Regions from separate parts of the Streptomyces sp. NPDC001339 genome, predicted to be linked through region 1. Evidence: predicted binding sites of a transcription regulator. Region 1 holds the regulator's gene; the other holds the start of a gene.
The links. Region 1 encodes HrcA, which represses chaperone genes, less so after heat shock. Its sites were predicted from a motif close to TTNGCACTCNGNNNNNCNGAGTGCNAA; they were not measured.
Positions count from the first base shown of each region.

Region 2: the regulator HrcA is predicted to act here: its motif matches at 2,599-2,625, upstream of groL (chaperonin GroEL).

Region 1 covers NZ_JBIAWT010000009.1:242,634-256,664, reverse strand. The annotation lists gene ACFY12_RS26690 (AMP-dependent synthetase/ligase) at 1-1,337, shown strand, start outside; gene ACFY12_RS26685 (SpoIIE family protein phosphatase) at 1,549-3,912, shown strand; gene hemW (radical SAM family heme chaperone HemW) at 4,038-5,270, shown strand; gene ACFY12_RS26675 (Uma2 family endonuclease) at 5,377-5,946, shown strand; gene ACFY12_RS26670 (DUF3097 domain-containing protein) at 5,924-6,760, opposite strand; gene ACFY12_RS26665 (MBL fold metallo-hydrolase) at 6,923-7,657, opposite strand; gene hrcA (heat-inducible transcriptional repressor HrcA) at 7,972-8,988, shown strand; gene dnaJ (molecular chaperone DnaJ) at 8,989-10,125, shown strand; gene ACFY12_RS26650 (nitronate monooxygenase) at 10,316-11,404, shown strand; gene ACFY12_RS26645 (16S rRNA (uracil(1498)-N(3))-methyltransferase) at 11,401-12,144, shown strand; gene ACFY12_RS26640 (OsmC family protein) at 12,200-12,628, opposite strand; gene ACFY12_RS26635 (histidine triad nucleotide-binding protein) at 12,850-13,209, shown strand; gene ACFY12_RS26630 (ribonuclease Z) at 13,216-14,031, shown strand, end outside.
Region 2 covers NZ_JBIAWT010000012.1:52,274-66,304, reverse strand. The annotation lists gene thrC (threonine synthase) at 14-1,315, shown strand; gene ACFY12_RS29630 (MoaD/ThiS family protein) at 1,386-1,664, shown strand; gene ACFY12_RS29625 (cold-shock protein) at 2,207-2,410, shown strand; gene groL (chaperonin GroEL) at 2,791-4,413, shown strand; gene ACFY12_RS29615 (DUF998 domain-containing protein) at 4,728-5,510, shown strand; gene ACFY12_RS29610 (hypothetical protein) at 5,611-6,285, shown strand; gene ACFY12_RS29605 (PTS transporter subunit EIIC) at 6,227-8,050, opposite strand; gene murQ (N-acetylmuramic acid 6-phosphate etherase) at 8,157-9,101, opposite strand; gene ACFY12_RS29595 (MurR/RpiR family transcriptional regulator) at 9,249-10,181, opposite strand; gene ACFY12_RS29590 (hypothetical protein) at 10,313-10,675, shown strand; gene ACFY12_RS29585 (DUF4031 domain-containing protein) at 10,681-10,977, shown strand; gene ACFY12_RS29580 (Cmx/CmrA family chloramphenicol efflux MFS transporter) at 11,182-12,474, opposite strand; gene ACFY12_RS29575 (hypothetical protein) at 12,747-13,445, opposite strand; gene ACFY12_RS29570 (copper homeostasis protein CutC) at 13,607-14,031, shown strand, end outside.

The DNA.
Region 1 (14,031 bases):
ACCCCGAGTGCGTCAAGGAGCGGATCGCCGGGCTGAGCGCTGACCAACTGGCGACGCTGATCTACACCTCCGGGACCACCGGCCGCCCCAAGGGCGTACGGCTCCAGCACGACTGCTGGGCGTACATGGCCCGCGCGATCGAGGCGACCGGGCTGATCACCGAGGAGGATGTGCAGTACCTCTGGCTGCCACTGGCGCATGTCTTCGGCAAGGTGCTCACGGCCGGGCAGATCGCGACCGGCCAGGTGATCGCCGTCGACGGCCGGGTCGACAAGATCATCGAGAATCTGCCGGTCGTCCAGCCCACGTACATGGCGGCCGTACCCCGGATCTTCGAGAAGGTCTACAACGGCGCTGCGGCCAAGGCCCGGGAGGGCGGCGCCGTCAAGTACAAGATCTTCCAGTGGGCGGCCGGGGTGGCCCGCGAGTACGCCAAGGCGGCCCAGGGCAACTTCCAGCGCACCGGCAACGCCTCGGTGCCGTTCGCGCTCGGCGCCAAGCACAAGATCGCCGACGCCCTCGTCTACGCCAAGCTCCGGGAGGCCTTCGGCGGCCGGCTGCGCGCCGCGGTCTCCGGCTCGGCCGCGCTCGCCCCGGAGATCGGCTACTTCTTCTCCGGCGCCGGTATCCACATCCTGGAGGGCTACGGCCTGACAGAGTCCAGCGCCGCCAGCTTCGTCAACCCCGGCGAGGCGTACCGCACCGGCACGGTGGGCAAGCCGCTGCCCGGCACCGAGGTCCGGATCGCCGAAGACGGCGAGATCCTGCTGCGCGGCCCGGGCATCATGCAGGGCTACCACGGCCTGCCGGACAGGACCGCCGAGGTGCTGGAGGAGGACGGCTGGTTCCACACCGGCGACATCGGCGAGCTGTCCCCCGACGGCTATCTGCGGATCACCGACCGCAAGAAGGACCTGATCAAAACGTCCGGCGGCAAGTACATCGCGCCCGCCGAGGTGGAGGGGCAGTTCAAGGCGGTCTGCCCGTTCGTCTCCAATGTGCTGGTGCATGGCGCCAACCGGAACTTCTGCACCGCGCTGATCGCCCTCGACGAGCCGACGATCATGGACTGGGCGAAGGGGCACGGCCTGGCGGGGAAGTCGTACGCCGAGGTGGTCGCCACGGAGCAGGTCCGCGAGCTGATCGACGGCTATGTCGAGCGGGTCAACGAGGGCCTCCAGCGCTGGCAGCAGATCCGTAAGTTCCGGTTGCTGCCGCGCGATCTGGACATCGAGCACGGCGAGGTGACCCCCAGCCTGAAGGTCAAGCGGCCAGTGGTGGAGCGGGCGTTCCAGGACCTGCTGGAGGAGATGTACGCGGGGGCGCGGGAGGCGTAGCGGCGGCCTGTGCCGGGATGGCGGGGCGGACCGATGCGGTCCGCCCCGCACTGCTGCCTCCTTCGCGCACCGGCCAACTCCCCCGGTGTGTCAGCCGAATTGGACGCCGCGACCTCGCACTTCCGTGACTCGGTGCTTATGCGTGCGCTCGTTCTGTCACCCTGTCGGTGGCGCATCCGGCGCTGTAGCGGAGCTGTTCGGGAGTTGCTCAATGAGAACGACTGCGACGACAACTTCGTCTCCACGGGATGACGGCGTCACGGGGGCGCGCACGGCGGCGTGCGCGCCGACGCCGGAGGGTTCCGGCACGTCAGGTGATTCCGGCGGCCCTGGTGGCCCTGGCGGCCTTGGTGGTCCTGCCGGCCCCCGCGCCCGCACCCGGTGGGTCCGGCTTCCCGGGAACCCGCAGGCCGCGGCCGCCGCGCGGCGCTTCGTCCGCGAGTCCTTCGCCGACTGGACCGCTCAGCGGCTGCCCGGCGCGGAGGGTCTCACCGACCGCCTGGCGGACGAAGCGGTGCTGCTGGTCAGCGAGTTGGTCACCAACGCGGTGGTGTACGCCGGCACCACCGTCGAGCTGCGCTGCCGACTCGCCCCCGCGGCCGAGCCGTACGACAGCGCCGACCCCGGCCTCGACCCCGGCCTCGACCTCGGACTCGACCCGGGTCCCGGCCAGGATTCCCTGCCCGGCGTGGTCATCGAGGTCTCCGACCGCCACCCGACCCGGCCGATCCGTGCCCGCGCCCGCGCGGAGGGTGCCGCGGCCGACGGCCCCGCCTCCGAAAGCGGTGGCCGCGGGCTCCAGCTGATCAGTGCCGTCGCCGAATCCTGGGGCATCACCTACCGCCACGCCATGAAGGCCGTATGGTTCCGGCTCCCCGTGGACGCCCCCGGCGCCGGCGCCCGTCCGGAGCCCGAGCTTCCCTACGACGACCAGATCGAGATCGTCCACGGCGACCAGTGGGAGCACACCTCCGACGGTCGGCTGGAGCACACCTCCGATGGCCGGCTGGAGCACACATCTGGTGGGCGGCTGGAGCAGACATCCGGTGGCCGGTTGCTCCAGCGCGAACTGCGGGCCGCCGAACTCCTCGCCCCCGTACCTCGCCGCCCCACCCGCCCGGAGCCCGGCGCCGGCCGGGTCGACAACGGTGCCCTCTCCTTCCTCGCCGAGGCCTCCGACCTGCTCTCCGGTCAGCTCGACGCCGATCAGGTCGCCGCGCTCGCCGCCCAGTTGATCGTCCCCCGGCTCGCCGACTGGTGCGCGGTGTGGCTTCACGACGGCGATGGCGGTGCGTCCGGGCGGGGGCTGGAGGCGGCCGACGGCCAGGGAGCGCAGCGGCTCGCCCGCGTCTGGCACACCTGCGAGAGCCGGATCGACTCCCTCCGTGCGGCGCTGGAGAAGCAGTCACCGGAACTGCCGGGCGATGCCGCGCCCGGCAGCGCACCGGTCGCGGTCCCGTGGCCATGGCCGCACGAACCCGGCTGTGACGACCTGGACTGCGCGGACCCCCGCGGTGAGCACCTGGACTGTGCGGACCCCGGTGGTGAGCACCTGGGCTGCGGTGACCTGGGCGGCGCGGCGCTGGCCTGCCCCTTGGCCGTCGGCGGCCGTCGGCTCGGCACGCTGCTGCTCGGCCGGGGCGGGCTGCCGCGCTTCCCCGACGAGGTGGTCGGACTGATCGAGGACCTGGGCCGCCGGGTCGCCCGCGCCGTGGCCACCGCCCGCGCCTACCGCCGCCAGGAACGGATCAGCCAGGTCCTGCAGCGCCGGCTGCTGCCCCGGGGGAGGGCGAAGGTGCCCGGCGTGGAGTCGGCGGTGGTCTACGAGCCGCGCGAGGGCGCCTGGGCGGGCGGCGACTTCTGGGACCTCTTCGACGCCGGGAACGGCCGCTGGTGCTTCGCGCTCGGCGACGTCTGCGGCAGCGGGCCCGAGGCGGCCGCGGTGACCGGGCTGGCCCGGCCGGTGCTGCGGCTGCTGGCCCGAGGCGGCTTCGGCGTCGCGGAGGTCCTCGACCGGCTCAACAAGACCATGGCCCGGCAGGCCGCGGACTCGGTCGCGGCGGTCGCGGCGGCGATGGCGGCCGCCGGCGCGGGAGCGGAGGCCCCGGTGGAGGTCCGCGAGGAGAGTGAGCAGGCCCGGTTCCTCTCCCTCCTCTACGGCGAAATCGTCCCGTACCCCGGCGGCTCCGGCGGCTCCGGGGGCGCACGCTGCACCCTGGCCAGCGCCGGCCATCCGCTGCCGCTCGTCCTGGGTACGGACGGCGCGGTCCGGGTCGTCGCGGCGCCTCAGGTGCTGCTCGGGGTGGTCGAGGACGCCGCCTACGTCAGTGAATCGTTCGACCTCCGCCCCGGCGAGACCCTGCTGTGCGTCACCGACGGGGTCACCGAGCGCCGCTCCGGCCGCCGGCTCTTCGACGACGAGGACGGGCTGGCCAAGGCCCTCGCGGCAGGCGTCGGCCTGAGCGCCAAGGCCCTCGCCGATCACCTCCGCACCGCCGTCCACGCCTTCGACCCCGCCCCGCCCGACGACGACCTGGCACTTCTCGTGCTCAAGGCGGCGGGCGGCCTCTCGTAGCCGCCCACCGGCGAAAGCGACATCCACCAGTGCTCACCGGCCGGAATCCAGGCCGTCACCGGCCGGAATCCAGGCCGCCGGTCCTCTGACGGACGTTGTCGGTCCCATGACGGACAATGGATCCCATGCCTTCCGCACTGCCTGATGGTGAGCCGATGCCCGAGGACGGGGCGCTGCCCCGCCATGCGCTGGTGGGGGCCGCCCGGCGGCCCCTCGGCTTCTATCTGCATGTGCCGTACTGCGCGACCCGCTGCGGCTACTGCGACTTCAACACCTACACCGCGAGCGAGCTGCGCGGCTCCGGCGGCGCCCTGGCCTCCCGCGACAACTACGCCGACACCGTTGTCGAGGAGATCCGGCTGGCCCGCAAGGTGCTGGGCGACGACCCGCGCCCCGTAGAGACGGTCTTCGTCGGCGGAGGCACCCCGACCCTCCTCCCCGCCGCGGACCTGGGCCGCATGCTCGCCGCGATCCGCGACGAATTCGGCCTCGCCCCCGGCGCCGAGATCACCACGGAGGCCAACCCCGAGTCCGTCGGCCCGGCCTACCTGGAGGAGCTGCTCGCCGGCGGTTTCAACCGCGTCTCCTTCGGTATGCAGAGCGCCCGGCAGCACGTCCTGAAGATCCTCGACCGTACGCACACCCCGGGCCGCCCCGAGGCCTGCGTCGCCGAGGCCCGCGCCGCCGGCTTCCGGCACATCAACCTCGACCTGATCTACGGCACCCCCGGCGAGACCGACGACGACTGGCGGGCATCCCTCGACGCCGCCCTCGGCGCCGGCCCCGACCACATCTCCGCGTACGCCCTGATCGTCGAGGAGGGCACCCAGCTGGCCCGCCGGATCCGTCGTGGCGAGGTCCCGATGACCGATGACGATGTGCACGCCGACCGCTATCTGATCGCCGAGGAGGCTCTGTCAGCGGCCGGTTTCCACTGGTACGAGGTCTCCAACTGGGCCACCACCGAGGCCGCCCGCTGCCGCCACAACGAGCTGTACTGGACCGGCGCCGACTGGTGGGGCGCCGGCCCCGGCGCCCACAGCCACATAGGCGGCGTGCGCTGGTGGAACGTGAAGCACCCGGGCGCCTACGCCCAGGCGCTGGGGGACGGACGGTCGCCGGGCGCGGGCCGCGAGGTCCTGGCCGACGAGGACCGCCGTGTGGAGCGCATCCTGCTGGAGCTGCGGCTGCGCGAGGGCTGTTCCCTGTCCCTGCTGCGCCCGGACGGCCTCGCGGCATCCCGCAAGGCCCTGGCGGACGGTCTGCTGGACGCCGGTCCGTACGAGGAGGGGCGGGCCGTGCTGACGCTCCGGGGGAGGCTGTTGGCTGACGCGGTGGTCAGGGACCTGGTGGACTGATCACTCGGCGGGGTGATCTCACGGCGAAGCCCGCTTCACCGCCTTCTGCCGTTCTAGGCTGTCGACAACACAGCGGCAGGCGGGGACAGTTGGGTGGTTGGGCGCGGTGCGTGACCAGGCGATCATGGAGTACTTCGAGCAGTTCGAGCCGCCGGAGGGGGTGCGGGCGGAGCTGCTGCGCCGGAGCATCGTGCTGTCCGGGGGCCCGGATATTGTCCACAACAAGATCGTCACGAGAGTGATGAATCAGTTCCCGCGCGACGAATGGGCGCGCCTTCAGCTCCAGCACGTCGCGATCGCCGGTGAGCCGAGCTATCCGCGGCCCGACCTCGTCGTGATGGAGCGCGGGGCATGCGAAGGTGATGGCTGGCTCGTGCCGGCGTCGGATGTGACGATGCTGCTGGAGGTGGTCTCGGGAAGCAGCGTCGACCGTGACTACGGCCTCAAGCGATCCGTCTACGCAGCCGGGGGCATCCCGGCGTACCTCGTCATCGACCCGCACGATGCCCGCTGCGTACTCCTCACGGAGCCCTACGGGGCGGGGGAGGACGCCGACTACGAGGTCCAGCGCACCGTCCCGTTCGGTAAGCCGATCCGTATCGACGCCCTCGGCATCAAGCTCGACACCACCCAGTTCGGCACCCTGCCCGCCATCAACCGGCACCGCCGACCGTAACAAAATCAATCAACTCCTCCACCCGCCCCAGGAGTTGTGGCTCCAGGTCCTTGTAAGACCGCACGCCCGACAGAATCCGCTGCCACGCCGCCCCCGTGTTCTCCGGCCAGCCCAGCGCCCGGCAGACCCCCGTCTTCCAGTCCTGCCCGCGCGGTACGGCCGGCCAGGCCGGAATGCCGACCGACGACGGCTTCACCGCCTCCCACACATCGATGTACGGGTGGCCCACGACCAGCACATGCTCACCGGTCACCCCGGCCGCGATCCGGGACTCCTTCGAGCCGGGGACGAGGTGGTCCACCAGTACCCCCAGTCGTGCGTCCGGCCCGGGGGCGAAGCTGCGGACGATCGCCGGCAGGTCGTCGATGCCCTCCAGGTACTCCACCACCACGCCCTCGATGCGCAGGTCGTCGCCCCAGACCCGCTCGACCAGTTCGGCGTCGTGCCGCCCCTCGACGTAAATGCGCCCGGCGCGCGCGACCCGGGCGCGGGCGCCGGGGACGGCGAGGGAGCCGGACGCCGTACGGGCCGGGCCGCTCGGCGCCGCCTGCTGTCGCTGAGGGCGTACGAGGGTGACCACCTTGCCCTCCAGGAGGAAGCCGCGGGGCGTCATCGGGAAGACACGGTGTTTGCCGAAGCGGTCCTCCAGGGTGACCGTCGGGCCCTCGGCGGTCTTCTCACAGCGGATCACGGCACCGCAGAAGCCGCTGGTGACCTCCTCGACGACCAGATCGGGATCGGCCGGCACCTCGGGTGCGGGCCGCTGCTTCTTCCAGGGAGGCGTGAGGTCGGGACCGTACTGTCTGCTGCGCATGCGCCAGACGATAGGACAGCCGCGGAGGCGCGGCGGAGCGAAGGCGGCGGGAAAGCGCAGAGAAGGCAGCAGGTCAGGCGGCGAGAAGGCAACGGTCAGGCGGGAGAGGGCACCAGGCCAGGCGGTGAGAAGGCAGCGGGCCGGGCGGGAGAGGGCGGCGGGTCAGGCGGGAGACACGCCGAAGCGGGCGGCCAGCGCGTCCCGTTGTGCCCGGACGAAGGCGGCGTCCACCACGGCGCCATGGCCGGGCACATACACCGCGTCCTCGCCGCCGAGGGCCAGCAGCCGGTCCAGGGCCGCCGGCCACCGCCGCGGCAGTGCGTCCGGGCCGGCCTGCGGTTCGCCGGACTCCTCGACCAGGTCACCGCAGAAGACGATCTCGGGGGCGCCGTGCCGGCCGGGCACCAGGACGGCCAGGTCGTGCGCGGTGTGGCCGGGACCCACATTCGCCAGCAGCACCGGGCGGTCGCCGAGGTCGACGGTGAGCTGGTCGTGCACATGGTGGTGCGGGACGACGAGCAGGTCGGTGGCCTCCGCGGCGGCGTCCCGGTCGACACCATGACGGATCGCGTCGTGCCGCAGCGCGTCCTTGTCGCGGCGCAGCAGGTCGCCGAGGCCGGCCGCGCCGAATACCGCGACGCCGGCGAAGGCCGCGGTGCCCAGGACGTGATCGAAATGCGGATGGGTGAGCGCGATATGCGTCACGTCCCGGCCCAGCACACCGCGGACCGACCGGCGCAGATCCGCGCCGTCACGGATGGTCGCGCCGGTGTCGACGATCATGACGCCGGACGCCCCGGCGATCACCCCGATCGTCTCGTCCCAGCCCGGCATCCGGCGCCTGGCGACGCCTTCACCGAGCTGTTCCCACCCGGCCTCTTCCCAAGCAGTGCGCATACCGAGACGCTAGCCCCCTCGCGATGGCGTTGCCCGGCGGACCGCCTGATCATGGCCATCGACATCATGGCCGGCCAGCTACCACGTCGGCCACCTGCGACGATGGTGATCACGGTGAGGTGAGCGGACCATCCGGTGACGGCCGGCGGACCGTCCGAGGCGGCCGTCGGGCGTGCGTCGGGTGCGCGCTGCGTGAGGCGGGCCTTGCCGTGCCGGTGCTACCCGGCCGTACACTGGCTCATGGTCTGGCACTCGGCCCGGGTGAGTGCCAGGAGAAACGAGACGGCGGGACGGCCGGACTGGAGGTGCGCAGGATGCTCAGTGAACGCAGGCTGGAAGTGCTGCGCGCCATCGTCCAGGACTACGTCGGGACGGAGGAGCCGGTCGGCTCCAAGGCACTCACGGAGCGCCACAAGCTCGGGGTCTCCCCGGCCACCATCCGTAACGACATGGCCGCGCTGGAGGACGAGGGCTACATCGCCCAGCCGCACACCAGCGCCGGGCGGATCCCGACCGACAAGGGCTACCGCCTGTTCGTCGACCGGCTGGCCGGCGTCAAGCCGCTGTCCAGCCCGGAGCGGCGGGCGATCCACAGCTTCCTGGACGGCGCGGTCGACCTGGACGATGTGGTGGGCCGCACGGTCCGGCTGCTGGCGCAGCTGACCCGGCAGGTCGCGGTGGTGCAGTACCCGTCGCTGACCCGGTCCACGGTCCGGCACGTCGAGCTGCTGGCGCTGGCCCCGGCCCGCCTGATGCTCGTACTGATCACGGACACCGGACGGGTCGAGCAGCGGCTGGTCGACTGCCAGGCGCCGTTCGCCGAGGCCTCCCTGGCCGACCTCCGGGCGCGGCTGAACAGCCGGGTCGTGGGGCGCCGGTTCACGGACGTGCCCCAGTTGGTGCAGGATCTTCCGGAGTCCTTCGAACAGGAGGACCGCGGCACGGTCTCGACAGTGCTGTCGGTGTTGCTGGAGACTCTGGTGGAGGAGACCGAAGAGCGGCTGCTGATCGGCGGTACGGCTAATCTCACCCGCTTCGGGCACGATTTCCCCCTGACCATCCGTCCGGTACTGGAGGCCCTTGAGGAGCATGTGGTGCTGCTCAAGCTCCTCGGGGAGGCCAAGGACTCGGGCATGACCGTACGTATCGGGCATGAGAACGCCCATGAAGGCCTGACCTCGACCTCGGTGGTCACGGTCGGTTACGGTTCGGGCGACGAGGCAGTCGCCAAACTCGGCGTGGTCGGACCGACCCGCATGGATTACCCCGGAACGATGGGAGCGGTACGCGCAGTGGCACGTTACGTCGGACAGATCCTGGCGGAGTCGTAAGTGGCCACGGATTACTACGCGGTCCTGGGCGTACAGCGCGATGCCTCGCAGGACCAGATCAAGAAGGCGTTCCGCCGGCTGGCGCGCGAGCTGCACCCGGACGTGAACCCGGACCCCAAGACCCAGGAGCGGTTCAAGGAGATCAACGCCGCTTACGAGGTCCTGTCGGATCCGCAGAAGAAGCAGGTCTACGACCTCGGCGGCGACCCGCTCTCGCAGTCCGGCGGCGCCGGTGGCGGCGCGGGCTTCGGCGCGGGCTTCGGCAACTTCTCGGACATCATGGACGCCTTCTTCGGCACCGCGTCGCAGCGCGGCCCGCGGTCGCGGACCCGCCGCGGCCAGGACGCCATGATCCGGCTCGATGTCGAGCTGAGCGAAGCGGCCTTCGGTACGACCAAGGACATCCAGGTCGACACCGCAGTGGTGTGCACGACCTGCACCGGCGAGGGCGCCGCCCCCGGCACCTCCGCCCAGACCTGCGACATGTGCCGCGGCCGTGGTGAGGTCTCCCAGGTCACCCGGTCCTTCCTCGGCCAGGTCATGACGTCGCGGCCGTGTCCGCAGTGCCAGGGCTTCGGTACGGTCGTGCCGACGCCGTGCCCCGAGTGCGCCGGCGACGGACGGATCCGCTCCCGCCGGACCCTGACCGTCAAGATCCCGGCCGGTGTCGACAACGGCACCCGCATCCAGCTCGCGGGCGAGGGCGAGGTCGGCCCCGGCGGCGGCCCCGCCGGTGACCTCTACGTCGAGATCCACGAGCTGCCGCACCCGGTCTTCCAGCGGCGCGGCGACGATCTGCACTGCACGGTCACCATTCCGATGACGGCGGCGGCGCTGGGCACGAAGTGCCCGCTGGAGACGCTCGACGGGGTGGAGGAGGTCGACGTCCGGCCCGGCACCCAGTCCGGCCAGTCGATCCCGCTGCACCAGCGCGGGGTGACCCACCTGCGCGGCAACGGCCGCGGCGACCTGATCGTCCACGTCGAGGTGCAGACGCCCGGCAAGCTCGACCCCGAGCAGGAGGAGCTGCTGCGCCGGCTCGCCAAGCTGCGCGGCGAGGAACGGCCCACGGGGCAGTTCCAGCCGGGGCAGCAGGGGCTGTTCTCGCGGTTGAAGGATGCGTTCAACGGGCGGTAGGCGAGGGGCCGGGGGTCCGGGGGGTGTCCCCCGGGCAGGCACAGTCAGCCGGGGCAGCAGGGGCTGTTCTCGCGCCTGAAGGACGCCTTCAACGGGCGGTAGGCGGGTCCGGCTTTAACGGGCGGTAGGCGGGTCCGGCCGGGGTCCGCCCCGGTTCGGAGCGGCGCGGTGGGCGTGACACGATGTGCGCATGCCCACCGCGCTGACCGATCTCTGCCGTCATCCGATCGTGCAGGCCCCCATGGCCGGGGGCGGCTCAGGCCCCGCGCTGGCCGCCGCCGTCTGTGGCGCCGGCGGCCTCGGCTTCCTCGCCGCCGGCTACAAAACCGCCGACGGCATGTACCAGGAGATCAAACAGCTGCGGTCGCTGACCGACGGGCCCTTCGGCGTCAACCTCTTCATGCCGCAGCCCGCCCTGTCCGACAGCTCCGCCGTCGACGTCTACCGCGAGCAGCTCGCCGGTGAGGCCGCCTGGTACGAGACCGAACTCGGCGACACCGACGGGCCCGCCGACGACGGTTACGAGGCCAAGCTCGCGATCCTGCGGGAGGACCCGGTGCCGGTGGTGTCCTTCACCTTCGGCTGCCCCCCGCGCGCCGTCCTCGACGCCTTCGCCGAGGTCGGTACGTACACCGTCGTCACCGCCACCACCGTCGCCGAGGCCCAGGCCGCTCAGTGGTCGGGCGCGGACGCGGTCTGTGTGCAGGGCGTGGAGGCCGGCGGTCACCAGGGCACCCACCGGGACGATCCGCACGCGGACGGGACCGGCGCGAGCCTGGGGCTGCTGGCGCTGCTCGGCCAGGTCCGCGAGGCGGTGCGGATCCCGGTGATCGCCGCGGGCGGGCTGATGCGCGGGGCGCAGATCGCCGCCGTACTGGCCGCCGGGGCGACCATGGCGCAGCTGGGCACCGCCTTCCTCGCCACCCCCGAGTCGGGCGCCAGCCCGCTGCACAAGCAGGCGCTCACCAACCCCCTGTTCACTCATACGGAGTTGACCCGGGCGTTCTCCGGACGGCCGGCCCGCGGGCTGGTGAACCGTTTCCTGCGCGAGCACGGCCCGTACGCGCCGGCCGCCTACCCCGCCGTCCACTACCTCACCTCCACCGTGCGCAAGGCCGCCGCCAGGGCGGGCGACCCGCAGGGCATGAACCTCTGGGCGGGCCAGGGCCACCGGCTGGCCCGGCAGATGCCCGCCGCGCGGCTCGTCGAGGTCCTGGCCACCGAACTGGACGTGGCGCGCGCCGCGTTGACCCGTCCCACCCCCGGAAGTGCCTCATGACCGCGCCCGTCTTCCTCATCGATTCGCTCGCGGACGTACGGGCCGGCGGCACTCTGACGCTGGACGGCCCCGAGGGGCGGCACGCGGTGTCGGTGCGCCGGCTGCGGGCCGGCGAGGAGATCGTGCTCACGGACGGCCAGGGCGCCGGCGCCTACGGCACGGTGGCCGCTGTCGAGGGCAAGGACCGGCTCACCGTCGCCGTCGCGGAACTCCGCACCGAGGAGCCGCCGAGCCCGGCCATCACCGTTGTCCAGGCGCTGCCCAAGGGCGACCGCGGCGAACTGGCCGTCGAGACGATGACCGAGACCGGTGTGGACGCCATCGTGCCCTGGCCGGCGGCGCGTTGTGTCACCCAGTGGAAGGGCGAGCGGGCCGCCAAATCGCTGGGCAAGTGGCGTGCCACGGCCCGGGAGGCCGGCAAGCAGTCGCGTCGGCTGACCTTCCCCGAGGTCGCCGACCCGCTGACGACGAAGCAGGTGGCGGCGCTGCTCGCGGACGCGGACTTCGCCGCCGTCCTCCACGAGGAGGGCAGCTCCCCGCTCGCCACCGCCGAACTCCCCGCCACCGGCCGGATCGTGCTCGTCGTCGGCCCCGAGGGCGGCGTCTCCCCGGAGGAGCTCGCCACCTTCGCCGAGGCCGGCGCCACGCCGTACCGGCTGGGCCCGACGGTCCTCCGCACCTCGACGGCCGGCACCGCGGCGACGGCCCTTCTTCTGGGGCGTACGGGCCGCTGGAGTTGAGCGCGACGGCCGCCCGGTGCCGCGGTGGCGCCGGACGGCCGTCGCCGTCGTCGCGTCAGACGAGCTGGGCGTCCAGCGTGATGTTCTTGACGCCCGCCAGCGCCTGGCTCACCGGGCAGTTCTTCTTGGCGTCCTCGGCCGCCGCCTGGAACTCCTCCTCCGACAGGCCGGGGACGCTGGCCTTGACCGTCAGGGCGATGGCGGTGATGCCCTCGCCCGGCTGGAAGGTGACGTCCGCCTTAGTGTCGAGGGCGGCGACGGTGTAGCCCTTGCCCGCCAGGCCGTGCGAGAAGGCCATGGAGTAGCAGGAGGAGTGGGCGGCCGCGATCAGCTCCTCAGGGCTGGTGACGCCGTTCGGCTGCTCCGCGCGGGCGGGCCAGTTCACGTCGTACGTACCGACGTTGGAGGAGGCGAGGGACACCTGGCCCTTGCCCTCCATGAGGTTGCCTTCCCAGTGGGTCAGAGCGGTGCGCGTGGTTGCCATGGTGCATAACTCCCGGTTGTGGGCGAAAGTGATCGGTGGTCAGTGGTCAGCTTAGTGAGCCGGAGAGGACCGGCGCCCGTTCGCCGCCGGGGTGTGTGCGAGGGGCGCCCGCGCCGTGTGCGGGTGCGGTGGCCACCCCCGTACGCCCCGCCCGGTAGCATCCGAGGCCGTACGTACCGTACGTACCGCGCGTATGACGGATGATCCGGGAGGAGCCACCTGTGGCGGGTGAAGCGCAGGCCGACTGCCTGTTCTGCAAGATCGTGGCGGGGGAGGTGCCGGCGACCATCGTCCGGGAGACCGAGACCACTGTCGCGTTCCGCGACATCAACCCCCAGGCGCCGACGCACGTCCTGGTCATCCCCAGGGTGCACTACCCCGACGCCGCGTCCCTGGCGGCCGCCGAACCGCAGGTCATCGCCGACATACTGCGTGAGTCCCGCGAGGTCGCCGCCACGGACGACATCGAGGGCTCGGGCTACCGGGTCATCTTCAACACCGGCGCCGGCGCGGGCCAGACCGTCTTCCACGCCCATCTGCACGTGCTGGGCGGCCGCGGTCTCCAGTGGCCCCCCGGGTAAGCAGCTGTGTCCGTACGTGAACTGGTCGTCCTCGGCACCGCCAGCCAGGTTCCCACGCGCCACCGCAACCACAACGGCTATCTGCTGCGGTGGGACGGCCAGGGGCTGCTCTTCGACCCCGGCGAGGGAACCCAGCGCCAGATGCTGCGCGCCGGGGTCGCGGCCCATGACCTCAACCGGATCTGCATCACGCACTTCCACGGTGACCACTCGCTCGGCCTGGCCGGGGTGATCCAGCGGATCAACCTGGACCGGGTGCCGCACCCCGTCACCGCGCACTACCCGGCCAGCGGGGAGCGCTTCTTCGAGCGGCTGCGCTACGCCACCGCGTACCGGGAGACCGTCCGGCTGGTCCAGCGGCCGGTCGCGGTCGACGGTGTGCTGGAGAGTTCGAAGGCGTACGTCCTGGAGGCGCGCAAGCTCTCGCACCCGGTCGAGTCGTTCGGCTACCGCCTCGTGGAGCCGGACTCCCGGCGGATGCTGCCGGAGCTGCTGGCCGAGCGCGGCATCAGCGGGCCGGACGTCGGGCGCCTCCAGCGGCTCGGCGAGCTGAACGGGGTCACCCTCGACGAGGTGAGCGAGCGGCGTCCCGGCCAGCGCTTCGCCTTCGTCATGGACACCCGGCTGTGCGCCGGGGTGCACGCCCTCGCGGAGGGCACGGACATGCTCGTCATCGAGTCGACGTTCCTCGACGAGGACGTCCGGCTGGCCGAGGACCACGGGCACCTGACCGCGGGGCAGGCGGCGGAGGTGGCGGCCCGGGCGGGCGTACGGCATCTTGTCCTGACGCACTTCTCGCAGCGCTACGACGACCCCGGGGAG
Region 2 (14,031 bases), on a different contig from region 1:
GGGCCTCGCCTCCATGGCAGTGCAGACCGTCGCAAGCTCCCCCAGCACCACCCCCGTCGACCTCGGCCCCGCATCCGGCCTCTCCTGCCGCGAATGCGGCCACCGCGTCCCGCTCGGCCCGGTCTTCGCCTGCGTGGAGTGTTTCGGGCCGTTGGAGATCGCCTACGACTACTCGGGGTACGACACGGAGGAACTCCGCAGGCGCATCGAGGCCGGCCCCGCCAACATCTGGCGCTACGCCCCGCTGCTCCCCGTCCCCGACGACGTCGCCGGCAAGCCGAACCTCAACCCTGGCTGGACCAAGCTCGTCAAGGCCGACAACCTCGCCCGCGAGCTGGGCGTGACCGGCGGCCTGTACGTCAAGGACGACTCCGGCAACCCCACGCACTCCTTCAAGGACCGCGTGGTCGCCCAGGCCCTGGAGGCCGCCCGCGCCTTCGGCTTCACCACCCTCTCCTGCTCCTCGACGGGCAACCTGGCGGGCGCGGTGGGCGCCGCGGCCGCTCGGGCGGGCTTCCGCTCCTGCGTCTTCATCCCGCACGACCTGGAGGCCGGCAAGGTCGTCATGGCCGCGGTCTACGGCGGCGACCTGGTCGGCATCGAGGGCAACTACGACGACGTCAACCGCTTCTGCTCGGAGCTCATCGGCGACCCGCTCGGGGAGGGCTGGGGCTTCGTCAACGTCAACCTGCGCCCGTACTACGGCGAGGGGTCCAAGACCCTGGCGTACGAGATCTGCGAGCAGCTCGGCTGGCGGCTCCCGGACCAGATCGTCGTCCCGATCGCGTCCGGCTCACAGCTGACGAAGATCGACAAGGGGCTGAAGGAGCTGATCGCCCTCGGCCTGGTCGAGGACCGGCCGTACAAGATCTTCGGCGCCCAGGCGGAGGGCTGCTCGCCGGTATCGGCGGCCTTCAAGGCCGGGCACGACGTCGTCCGGCCGCAGAAGCCGGACACCATCGCCAAGTCGCTGGCGATCGGCAACCCCGCCGACGGTCCGTATGTGCTCGACATCGCCCGCCGTACGGGCGGGGCGGTCGAGGACGTCGACGACGTGCAGATCGTGGACGCGATCAAGCTGCTGGCGCGGACCGAGGGGATCTTCGCGGAGACCGCGGGCGGGGTGACCGTCGGTGTGACCAGGAAGCTGATCGAGAACGGCGTCATCGACCCGTCCCTGACCACCGTTGTCCTCAATACGGGTGACGGTCTCAAGACGCTGGACGCCGTCGCGCCGACCTCCGGGCCCACGGCCACGATCCGTCCGAGCCTGGACGCGTTCCGCGCGGCCGGCCTGGCCGGCCAGGCCGGCTGAGGCAGTACCGGACTCCGGGACTCCCGAACTCGTACTCCATCTCCATCACCCTGTCCGGAGGGCAGAACCCATGAGCGTCAACGTCCGCATCCCCACCATCCTCCGCACCTACACCGGCGGCAGGGCCGAGGTCGCCGCCGAGGGTGGGACCCTCTCCGAGGTGATCGCCGACCTGGAGAAGAACCACCAGGGCATCGCGGCCCGTGTCCTGGATGACACGGGCAAGCTGCGCCGCTTCGTGAACGTCTATGTCAACGACGACGATGTCCGCTTCGAGCAGGGTCTGGAGACGCCGACCCCGGACGGCGCGGGCGTCTCGATCATCCCGGCGGTGGCCGGAGGCTGCTGAATCTCTGCTGAATCCCCGCTGGATCTCCGCTCGACCCGCGCGGAGAGGTATCTGAGAAGGACTTGAGAGGGACTTGAGAAGGGCGTGAGAGGGATCTGATTTCAGCCATCTCTGTCGCTTCTTGACCGGAATTGCTTCACTCATTGCCCCGTTCATTCAAGTGGACGGGGCAATTCCGTTTCGTGAAAGGGGATACCATTGCGGCGATCCCCGTTCCGGATACCCCCGCATACCCCCGCGCGCATGCCGAACGCATGTGAAATCGCGATGAGTTGTGTTCAAAGTGTGTGCGGCATTTGTCGCTTGCATGCGTTATATCCGGCCCGACTTGCCCCGGAGAAACGGGATTTCACGCCATATCGCCGATTCTTCGGCGCCAGAATTCTCGTCCGATTGACCTGTTGCGCTGGGCATCGGTGCAGATACATTCAGCGGCGGTCGACGCGTTCCGGCGCACACCCCACGGGCCTTCGCGGGGTGAGGTCTGACCCGGGTCCGCGGAGTGCGGTCCTGCGCAAGGGCCAGTAATAGGGGAGTTAGGCATGGCTCAGGGCACCGTCAAGTGGTTCAACGCGGAGAAGGGGTACGGCTTCATCGCGGTCGACGGTGGTGCGGATGTATTCGTGCACTACAGCGCGATCCAGATGGACGGCTATCGCACCCTTGAGGAGGGTCAGCGAGTCGAGTTCGAGATCTCGCAGGGCCAGAAGGGGCCGCAGGCGGACATGGTCAGGGTGAGTGCCTGAGACGCCGACCGACTGCTGCGTAGGGAAGGCCCGCACCCCTGAGGGGGGAGCGGGCCTTCTGCCTGCCCGTCAGTCGCCGCGCCGCACTGCCGTGCTCCCCGCGGGGACGCCCCTCCCGCCCTTCACCCCTGGAGGAGACTCCCTCCGAGCCGCTTGCACTCTCATGCCCCGAGTGCTAATCATTGGCGTTAGCACTCTCCGAGTGAGAGTGACAAAGAAGGACCGGGTCGGTGAGGCCCGCAGGCCGGTGGGGCAAGGAACCACCGCAGGTCTGCAGGTCGTCCGTCGCGGGCGCCAGCGCGGTCCGGAGCAATCCTTCCCCAAGCTCTCAACTGCGTTCGAGCAGGGGAGACCCCATTAGTCCGGGAGGACCACTTCACATGGCCAAGATCATCGCGTTCGACGAGGAGGCACGGCGCGGTCTCGAGCGCGGCATGAACCAGCTCGCCGACGCCGTCAAGGTCACCCTCGGCCCCAAGGGCCGCAACGTCGTCCTCGAGAAGAAGTGGGGCGCCCCCACGATCACCAACGATGGTGTGTCCATCGCCAAGGAGATCGAGCTCGAGGACCCGTACGAGAAGATCGGCGCCGAGCTGGTCAAGGAGGTCGCGAAGAAGACGGACGACGTCGCCGGTGACGGCACGACGACCGCGACCGTCCTGGCCCAGGCCCTGGTCCGCGAGGGCCTGCGCAACGTTGCCGCCGGCGCCAACCCGATGGCCCTGAAGCGCGGTATCGAGAAGGCCGTCGAGGCCGTCTCCGCCTCCCTGCTCGACCAGGCCAAGGAGGTCGAGACCAAGGAGCAGATCGCCTCCACCGCCTCCATCTCCGCCGCCGACACCCAGATCGGCGAGCTGATCGCCGAGGCCATGGACAAGGTCGGCAAGGAAGGCGTCATCACCGTCGAGGAGTCCCAGACCTTCGGTCTGGAGCTGGAGCTCACCGAGGGTATGCGCTTCGACAAGGGCTACATCTCGGCGTACTTCGCGACCGACATGGAGCGTATGGAGGCCTCCCTGGAGGACCCGTACATCCTCATCGCCAACTCCAAGATCGGCAACGTCAAGGACCTGCTGCCGCTCCTGGAGAAGGTCATGCAGTCCGGCAAGCCGCTGCTGATCATCGCCGAGGACGTCGAGGGCGAGGCCCTGTCGACCCTGGTCGTCAACAAGATCCGTGGCACCTTCAAGTCCGTCGCCGTCAAGGCCCCGGGCTTCGGTGACCGCCGCAAGGCCATGCTCGGCGACATCGCCATCCTCACCGGTGGCACCGTCATCTCCGAGGAGGTCGGCCTCAAGCTGGAGAACGCCGGTCTCGACCTGCTCGGCCGCGCCCGCAAGGTCGTCATCACCAAGGACGAGACCACCATCGTCGACGGTGCCGGTGACAGCGAGCAGGTCCAGGGCCGGGTCAACCAGATCCGCGCCGAGATCGAGAACAGCGACTCGGACTACGATCGCGAGAAGCTCCAGGAGCGTCTGGCGAAGCTGGCCGGCGGCGTGGCCGTCATCAAGGCCGGTGCCGCGACCGAGGTCGAGCTCAAGGAGCGCAAGCACCGCATCGAGGACGCCGTCCGCAACGCGAAGGCGGCCGTCGAGGAGGGCATCGTCGCCGGCGGTGGCGTGGCCCTGCTGCAGGCCTCCTCGGTCTTCGAGAAGCTGGAGCTGGAGGGCGACGAGGCCACCGGTGCCGCCGCCGTGAAGCTGGCCCTGGAGGCCCCGCTCAAGCAGATCTCCGTCAACGCCGGCCTCGAGGGCGGTGTCATCGTGGAGAAGGTGCGCAACCTGACCCCGGGTCACGGCCTGAACGCCGCGAACGGCGAGTACGTCGACATGATCGCCGAGGGCATCATCGACCCGGCGAAGGTGACCCGCTCTGCGCTGCAGAACGCCGCCTCCATCGCCGCGCTGTTCCTCACCACCGAGGCCGTCATCGCCGACAAGCCGGAGAAGGCCGCCGCGGCCGCTCCGGGCGGCATGCCGGGCGGTGACATGGACTTCTGATCGGCCACTGGCATCGGGTAGCAGCTCTCACCGCTGGTACCTGATACCGCGACTGGTTGATCAACCGTCCTCAGTTCGTTGGGGCGGCACCCTCCTCCCAGGGGGTGCCGCCCCAACGGCGTTTCGCGGCCCATTGCGACGACAGCCGACTACCTGCTGACTACCCTGTGCATCAAGCTGAATATATTCAGCTATGCCCAGCTATACCCAGCTATGTCCCGCCACGTCCATCCATATCCATCTGCATCCGCATCTGTATCTGCATTAATCCATTTTCGGCTATGTCGTGTGACGAGAGTGGGCGACACCTGATCATGCGTGTCAGAGAAACCGGAGTCCGGGGCGGAGCCGGAGTCGGAGACGGAAGCCCCGAGCTGTCGCTCGACCTCGTACGGGCGGGCGCTCGCCGCCGCCGGGAGGCAACGGCGGCCTTCCTGCTCGCGGCGTCCGCCGTCCTCTACAACGCCTGGGTCCTGGAATTCCCGCTCCCGACCGGCCTGGACCCGCGCCACTCCTACGTCAGCGAGCTGTACGCCGCCGACCAGCCGTTCCGCCCGCTCTTCGGCGGCATCGAGATCCTCTGCGCGGTACTGATGAGCGTGGGTGCGGTGCTGGCCTGCGGCAGCGCGACCGGTCCCTGGGGGCGGGCCGGGTGGCTGGCGGTCCTCGGCCTGGGCCTGTCCTCCCTCGCGGACGTCCTCCTCCCCATGTCCTGTGCGCCGTCTCTGGACCCGGGCTGCGAAGCCGTCCATCCCTGGCACACCGTCACCAGCGCCCTGGCCCACTTCTTCGTCTTCGCCTCGATGGGGCTGCTCAGTCTGGCGGGTGGCGCCGAACGGCCCCGCCTGCCGCTGGTCCGCCGCTGGGGGCCGCGCGTTCTGGGGCTGGCCCTCCCGGCCGCGGTCGGCACGGTGGGACCGCTGTTCGGCCGCCCCGGCTGGCACGGCATTCCGCAGCGGGCGCATCTGGTGCTGGTGGGGGTGTGGTTCGCCCTGCTGGCGGCCGAGCTGGCGAGGCCGGCCGCCGGGCGTCCCACCCGGTATCCCACGCGGGAGCCGGCCGGGCGCCGGTACCCCACTCGAGGGTCAACCGTTTGAGCGTCGCTCACTCCTTGGAGGGCGGGTACGGAGCCGGGGGTGCTGCGTTTTGTCCGAACCGCCCGAGGGCCGCCGACGGGACGCGTACGCTGCTGCGACGATGACCGAGTTTGTCGAAGAAGTCCGTTCCCGTGTCGTGCGGCTGCTGCGGATGGCCAACACCACCGACGACCGGCTGCGCAAGCAGATCGTCGCCTATGCCGACGCGACGCCGGAGCCGCCGATCATGGGGTCGCTGGGGATCGGCACGACTGGCTGCCCACGATGCCGGCGCACCATGTGGCAGCAGCGGGACAACGAGGGCCCGGTGTGGGTGTGCGCGTTCTGCGGCCACGTCGAGAGCGTGACCGTGATCTGCCCGCACTGCGGCGTGGCGATGGACCCACCACCCTCGGGCTGGGTCGACCGCTGGTCCTGCCCCGAATGCCCCCGGGTCGCCGCGACCGGCGAAAGCGCCGAAGAGATCGACGCCCGCGAACGGTGCCGCCGTCGGGCTCTGGGACTGCTGGACCAGGCCATCACTTCGCACACGCGCCCCGACGAGCGGACCTCGGGGCCAGGACCGTCGCCGGCGCCGTGGGCCGCGCCGGCGTCGGGGTTGGGGTCGGGGTTGGGGACGGGACCAGGGCTGGGGATGGGATCAGGGCCGACTTCGGGATCCGGCTCGGGATCCGGTTCGGGATCCGGCTCGGGATCCGGCTCGGGATCCGGGCTGTTCAGCGAGGAGCGAGGGGCTCCGCATCGGAGTTCAGCTCCGCCCGCATCCGCTTGCTGAGCCCGAAGACATACGTGGTGAGGAAGCCGGCCGTATAGCCGACGGCGAGGCCCAGGGCGTAGACGACGACCGTGGTGCCGAGGCTCTGACTGCCCCGGACCAGGGGGAACAGAGCCCAGCCGGAGGGGCCGATGGCCGTGGAGCCGACCGTGTCGCCGAGCTGGTTGAAGAGGCCGACGAAGCCGCCGCCGAACGCGCCGCCGATGCAGGCGGTGATGAACGGGCGGCCGAGGGGCAGCGAGATGCCGTAGATGAGGGGCTCGCCGACACCCAGGAAGCCCGCGGGGAGGGCGGACTTGATGGTCCTGCGGATCGAGCGGTTGCGGGGGAGGCGGAGGTAGACGGCGAGTGCCGCACCGACCTGTCCCGCGCCGGCCATGGCGAGGATCGGGAGGAGCACCGTGTACCCCTGCTGCTGGATGAGCGTGGTGTGGATCGGGATCAGCGCTTGGTGAAGGCCCAGCATGACGAGGGGCAGGAAGAGGCCGCCCAGAAGGAACCCGGCGAGCGCACCGCTGTGTGCCAGCAGCCGGTTGGCGAAGGTGCCGATGGCGGTGGAGACCTCACCCGCGGCGTACATCAGCCCGAAGATCGTGACCAGGCCGGTGAGAAGAACGGTGAGGGCCGGGGTGAGGAGGACATCGAGCGCCGGGGGGATCAGCCGACGGCAGCGCTTCTCCACCTGGACGGCGAGTAGTGCGGCGGCGAGCGCGCCGAGGACACCGCCCTGGCCGGGGGAGAGCTGCTGGCCGAAGGCGGTGATGTGGGCGACGCCGGGGAAGGCGACGACCGCGGCCACCGCGCCGCCGAGGACGGGAGTGCCGCCGAACTCTTTGGCGGTGTGATAGCCGACGAAGACCGCGATCAGCGACATGAAGCCGGAGGCGATGACGGTGAGCGCGGGGACGAGGGATGGCAGCCAGCCCAGGTTGGCCAGCAGGCCATTGACGCCGGCGATGATGCCGCAGCCGATCAGGGCCGGGATCAGTGGGACGAAGACGTTGGCGATCCGGCGGAGGAAGAGTCTGAGCGGGGTGGCGTTTCTGGCCTTGTGGCGAGCCTTGAGGGCGGTGCCCTGGGCGGCGAGCTGCTCGGCCGTGGTCGTTGTGGTCGCCGCGGCCGTGGGCGCCTTGGTGACGGGGGCGGAGGCGGTGGGGGCGACTGTGGCGGTCTCTTCGCCGGGTCTACCCGGTTCGTCCTGAGGGGCTGGTTCAGCTGGTTCGGTCCGGCCCTGGGGGGCTGGTGCGTTCCGTGGGGGTGTGTGGGGTGGGGTGTTGTTCGGGCTGTTGAGGTTGATTGCGTTGATTGGGTCGGGGCCGAGGGGTGTGGGGGCCTTGCGCGCTGCCTTCTTATTACGGCAACGATTACGGAGAGTAGTTTGTTCCTTGCGGGGTGGGGTGTGTTGGAGGGTTTTCTGGGTGGAATTCTGGGGGGTGGTGGCGGGCGTGGTGGTGATGGGGGCAGCGTGGGGCTGCTCCATCAAGTGTTTGAGTTCGGGGGTGACTCGGGCGACTGTGCCGGGGCCCAGGACGATCTGGTACGTGTCGTCCTCGACCACGCCCATGACGGCTGGCAGCTCTTTGAGCGCTTTGTCCTGGACCAGTGAGCGGTCATGGATGCCGAGGCGGAGCCGGGTCATGCAGTGGGCGATGGCGGTGATGTTGGCGGCGCCGCCGACGAGCGGGAGGATCGCGGCGGCGATGGCGTGGTTCGGGTCTTCGGGCGTGGGGTTCGGGTCTTCGGGGGTGGGCGGTTCTTCGGACATGGGCGGTGCCTTGCTGTCGGGATGAACCGGGGGAGGGGGAAGGTGGTCAACTGGGTGGAGGGGGAGGGGGAGGGGGTGGGGCGTGGCAGTGGGTCAATGGTTTGGGTCACCGGCTGTGGTTTTTTGTGGCTTTGAGGGCGGTGCGGAGGTGGCCGTTGGAGGAGTTGAGGAGGTGGGCGGCGGTGGGGGCGTCGACGTTGCCGAGGATGGTGAGGATGGCGTTCTTCACCTCGCCGTCGGTGAGGCGGAGTGCCGTCTCGATCTCCGGGTCCGTGGCGCCGGTGGCGAGTGCGACGATGCGGTGCGAGCGGGCCCGCAGCTTGTCGTTGGAGGCGCGGACGTCGACCATCAGATTCCCGTAGGTCTTGCCCAGCCGGATCATGGCGATCGTCGAGAGCATGTTGAGCACGAGCTTCTGTGCCGTGCCCGCCTTGAGGCGGGTGGAGCCGGTCAGCAGTTCGGGGCCGACCACGATCTCGATGCCGTGCTCGGCGGCCGCGGCCAGCGCCGAACCGGCGTTGCAGGACAGGCCGATGCTCAGCGCGCCGGCGGCCCGTGCGTACTCGACGGCGCCGATCGCGTACGGGGTGCGGCCGGAGGCCGAGATGCCGACGACGGTGTCGCGGTCGGTCAGGCCGATCGCGGTCAGGTCCTTGACCGCCAACTCCCGGCTGTCCTCCGCCCCTTCGACGGCGGTCACCAAAGCTTCCGGCCCGCCGGCGATCAGGCCGAGGACCTCTGACGGGTCGGTGTTGAAGGTCGGCGGGCACTCGCTGGCATCCAGGACGCCGAGGCGCCCCGCCGTGCCGGCCCCGGCGTAGACGAGACGGCCGCCGTGGGTCATTCGGGCAGCGGTGGCGTCGATGGCGGCGGCGATCTCCGGCAGTCGTGCGGCGACGGCGGCGGGGACGGTGGCGTCCTCGCCGTTCATCGTGCGGGCGATGTCGAGGGTGGAGCGGTGGTCGATGTCGGCGAGGTCGGGCCGGAAGGCCTCGGTGGTGAGGGTGTCCAGTTGGGCCCGTAGCCGGGCGGGGTCGGTGATGGCGGTCATGGCCGTACGCTCTTTTCCGTGTGCGGGGGCAGGGGAGGGCAGTACTCCCCTCGCCAGGGGGTGCCGACCTCGCCAGGGTTGGGTTGTCGAGCTGTTCAGGCGTGGGGGCGACGTGGGGGAAGGGGCGCGCCTGCGCACGGCGTGGGCTCAGGGGTGGTGGCGGTGGGCCAGGGCCTCGTAGGACGCGGACAGGGCCGGCGCCGCGGTGTCGTAGGTGCGCTGGGCGACACCTATGAACAGGCAGTCGACGACCAGCAGTTGACTGGTGCGGGATGACATCGCGGCGGGGCGGAGTTCGCTCTCGCGGGCCGTGGACGTGGTCAGTATGTAGTCGGCGTAGGCGGCGACCTCGGCGTCGGGGCGGCCGGTGATCGCGATGGTGGTGGCACCGTGGTCGAAGGCCACCCGCAGGGGCTCGATGACGTCGGTGGTGCGGCCGGAGTGGGTGATGGCGATGGCGACGTCACCCGTCTGCATCTGCACCGCGTTGGTGACGGCGAGGTGCGGATCTGCGTGGGAGTGGGCGATCAGGCCGATGCGGAGGAGCTTCTGGGCAAGGTCCTGACCGACCAGGTTGGAGGCGCCGATGCCGTACACATCGATACGGCGGGCCCCGGAGAGTGCGGTGACGGCGGCCTCGAGCTGGGTGACGTCCAGCCCGGCCGCGGTGTCGGCCAGGCACTGCTGCTCCTCCTGCGCCAGCTTCGTGACGACGTCGACGAGGGAGTCGTCGACCGCTATGTCCGCGGTCACGGCGGGCGCGCCACCGGCCTCCTGCTGCGCGGCGAGCGCGGCGAGCGCCAGGCGGAGGTCGCGGTAGCCCGGATAGCCGAGCAGCCGGGACGTTCGTACGACGGTGGCTTCACTGGTGCCCGTACGTTCCGCGAGGCCGGTGACGGTGAGCGCCGCGCAGCCGGCCGGGTCGCTCGCGACGGTCTCGGCGACCCGCTGCATGGAGCGGGTCATCGTCGGCGCGAGCGTACGGACCTTGGCGGCGAGCGCCGCGGGGACGGGCGGGGCCGGGGCCGGTCGGGTCTCGACGCCCATGTCCTTGAAAGTTTCCTTCACGCTGTTACTCACGCCTGAAAAGTAATTTCATCGATCGTTCCGCGTCAACACCCTCCGTGAGGGGTGTGGACAACGTGTCGCGGCCGCTGCCGGGCTGTGGACAACGCCGGGCGCCGAGCGGCGGTCGGGAGACAATGGGGGACATGGAGCTGGAACAGGCGTTGCACGCCGCGCGGGCGCTGGTGCTCGCTGATCTGATGGCGGACGAGGTGGCCGATGCCGACATCGTCTCGCTCGTGGAGGATGCGGTCGTTCACCGCCGGTGGTGGGTGGAGCAATGGCCTGAAGGCGCGGAATTCGTCGCGGGACTGATAGCGCAGGACGTCCAGGACGCCCTCCTGGAGCGGTACGGCCGCTGGCCGCTGTGCCCCGTGTGCACGGAGACGGGCGATCCCCATGCCCTGGATGTGGAGCCGGAGTTGGGGCCCGATCCGCACTGGGTCTGCCCCAAGACGGCGGTCGCGGTGGCCCGGGTCGGCCGGCTGCGCGCCCCGGTGGAAGGCTGAGGCGCGTGACGGTCCTCATCGACCCACCCATCTGGGCGGGGCACGGCCGTATGTGGTCGCACCTGGTCAGCGATCGGTCCTTCGACGAACTGCATGCCTTCGCGGCGCGGCTCGGCATCCCGCGACGGGCGTTCGAGCGCGATCACTATGACGTGCCCACCGAGCGCTACGACGAGGCGGTGCGTGCCGGGGCGGTGGAGGTCGGCAGCAAGGAACTGGTGCTGCGGCTGACGGCGGCGGGTCTGCGGAGGCCGAAGCACCGGCCGGCCCCAGGCCGTAGTGGGGTCAGCGCACCGCGGTAGTGGGGTCAGCGCACCGCGGCGGTGACAGTGGGCCGCAGTGGTGGTCCCTCGGCGCCCGCACCTCACGCCGCTGCTCGTCGTCAACGCGCACCGCGCCCTGGCGACCTCCACCGCCGGCGGCAACGGGACAACGGTCTGCGTCGTCGCGTCACGCCGGGCGCGGTGTGGTCGTCGAGGGCGGCTCCCGGCTCCTCGGCCGGTGGCTCAGTGCTGCTTCGTGGCCTCCCTCGCGGGTGCCGTTGCCGTTGCCGCTGAGGACGCGACGACTCGGGAGTGCTGCCTTGTGCGGTGCAGCCGGAAGGCGACGGCGGTGGTGACGACGGCCGCCGCGGCCAGTGCCGCGCCCGTCCAGGCCACGGACCGGTATCCCCAGTGGGCGCTGATGGCCAGGCCGCCGAGCCAGGGGCCGAGGGTGTTGCCGATGTTGAAGGCGGCGGTGGTGGTCGCACCGGCCAGCGTCGGCGCGGCGGTCGCCACGTTGAACATCCGGGCGTTGAGGGCCGGAGCGGTGGTGAACGCGGTCACCCCGAGCATCAGGGAGAGCGCGATGGCCGCGAACGGGCTCTGCGCGGTCAGCGCCAGGAGGGTCAGCACCGTGGTGGACGCGACGATACCGCCGAAGATCGTCCCGAAGAGGTGCGCATCGGCGATCCGGCCACCGATGAACGTACCGATCAGTGCGCCGACGCCGAAGAGCGCGAGCACGGTCGGCACCCAGCTCTCGGCGAGGCCGGCGACGTCGGTCAGCAGCGGCGAGAGGTACGAGAAGAGCGCGAAGACCGCGGCGCCGTTCAGGGCCGTGGCGGCCAGCGCCAGCCAGACCTGCGCGTCCTTGTAGATGGTGAGTTCGCGGCGGAGCTGCGGGCGGTCGTCACCGGTGGGCACGGCCGTACGCGGCACCAGCGCGATCACGCCGACCAGGCCGAGTGCGGCGAGTCCGGCCACCGCCCAGAAGGCGGCGCGCCAGCCGGCGTGCTGGCCCAGCAACGCGCCGGCCGGAACGCCGGCGATATTGGCGATGCTCAGGCCGCCGACCATGACGGCCATCGCACGGGCCCGCGCGGTTACCGGCACCAGCGAGACGGCGACCGCCGCGCCGACCGCCCAGAAGCCGGCGCAGGCCAGTGCGCTGATGACGCGCGAGGCGAACAGCACGCCGTAGGACGGCGCCAGCGCACCCGCCACCTGCCCGAGTCCGAAGACGGCGAGCAGTGCGATCAGCGTCGTACGGCGTGGGAGCCGCAGTGTGGCCGCGGCGAGCACCGGGGCGCCGACCACCATGCCGATCGCGAAGGCGGAGACCAGCAGACCGGCCTGCGGGATGGAGACCCCCAGGTCACGGGCGAGTGGCTGGAGGATCCCGGAGAGCATGAACTCGCTGGTGCCCAGGGCGAAGACCGACAGGCCGAGGATGTAGACGGCTATGGGCAGGCGGGCGCGAGTGGTGGGTGCGGTGGCTGGGTGGTCGGAGGGTGTGGTGGGTGCTGGTGCTGACATGACAGCTACTAACCGTGACGGCGCCCCGCGCATTCCCGGTCGGCGGGGTTGTCGAAGGTGATGTTGGCCATGCCGGGGCGGCGGGCGGCGGGCGGCGGCTGGTGGCGGCTGGGTCGACTGTCTGCTGACGGCGGGCTGTCAGTGGCTGTGCGTAAGGTGAGGGACACGGAGCGGGGTGGCGAAAGGTGCGGGGGGAGGTGGCGCGGGGTGCTGAGGGAGCTAGGGGAGCTGGGGGAGCTGGGTGTGAGGTGCTGGGTGCGGTGCGGCGGGCCTCAGCCGCCGAGCAGGTCCAGTTCCGTGGCGAGGTTGCGGCGGGCCAGGTGCTCCCAGCGGTCGAAACCCAGCGGGGTCCGGAACAGTCGCGGCAGGGAGAGGAGGTGACGGAGGGCGGTGGACCGGCCGGCGGCGAAGTCGGGGTCCGGTACGAAGGCGTACTCGGCGCGGACCGCGGCGGCGTAGGCGGCGTAGCCGTCCGGCGAACCGGCGAGCACCGCGAGATCGGCGTCGCACAGCACCTCGCCATCGGGGTCGTCGGGTGCCGGATCGTGGGTGACGGTGAGCCGTACCAGTCGGGCGACCTCGGCGGTGCGGGCCGCGTCGATGCCCAGCTCGGGCAGGGCGCGTTCGGCGAGGGCCGCGCTGCGCTCCTCGTTCTCGGAGCGGTCCGGCCGGTAGACCGCGTCGTGGAACCAGGCCGCCAGCTGGACCACGGCCAAGTCGTCGGCATGGCCCGCGAGTTCGTCGATGCGAGTGAGGACCGCGGTCAGGTGATCGACAGTGTGGTAGTGGCGCTGCGGTTCGCTCCACCGGGCGAGCAGGTTGTCCGCGTACGGGGTGGGGTCGGGGGCCGGTGCGCCTCCGGGGGGCGCGGTCTGCGTGCCGCCGCGGGCCTCGGTGATGGTCGCTGCCCAGCGTCGGCGCAGTTCCGGCGCCGGGTCGGTGGTGTCTGCCGCACGGGACACGGGGGTCATGCGAATCATTGTGCCTTGGGGGCGACCGGCCCGTTACGCTGGAGATTGGACTAGACCTGTCTATGGCTGGGCTGTCCGGACCTGTCCAGGCGTATCCAGACCTGTCTGCCGGATGCCGGATGCCGGAGTTGTCGGCGATCTTCACGAAGGATTGGGGTCATATGAGCAAGCGCGCGCTCCTGGAGGTGATCGCGCTCGGGCCCGAGGACGCGGTCGCCGCCCAGGCCGGCGGTGCCGACCGCCTGGAACTCGTCACCGATATGGCGGCCGACGGGCTCACGCCCTCCCGGGCCACCTTCGCGGCGATCCGGGCGGCCGTCGACCTCCCGCTCCGGGTGATGCTGCGGGCCGCCGACGGATTCGCGGCCGGTGATCTGGAGGCGCTGTGCGAGGAGGCGGCGGCGCTGCGCGCGGAGGGCGCCGAGGAGTTCGTGCTCGGATTCCTGACGCCGGACGGGCGGCCGGACCTCGCTGCGGTGACGGCGCTGGCCGACGTGATCGACGGCTGCCGGTGGACGTTCCACCGGGCCATCGACCGGGCTGCCGACCGCGATGCGCTGCGGAAGGAGCTGGCGGGGGCGGCCGG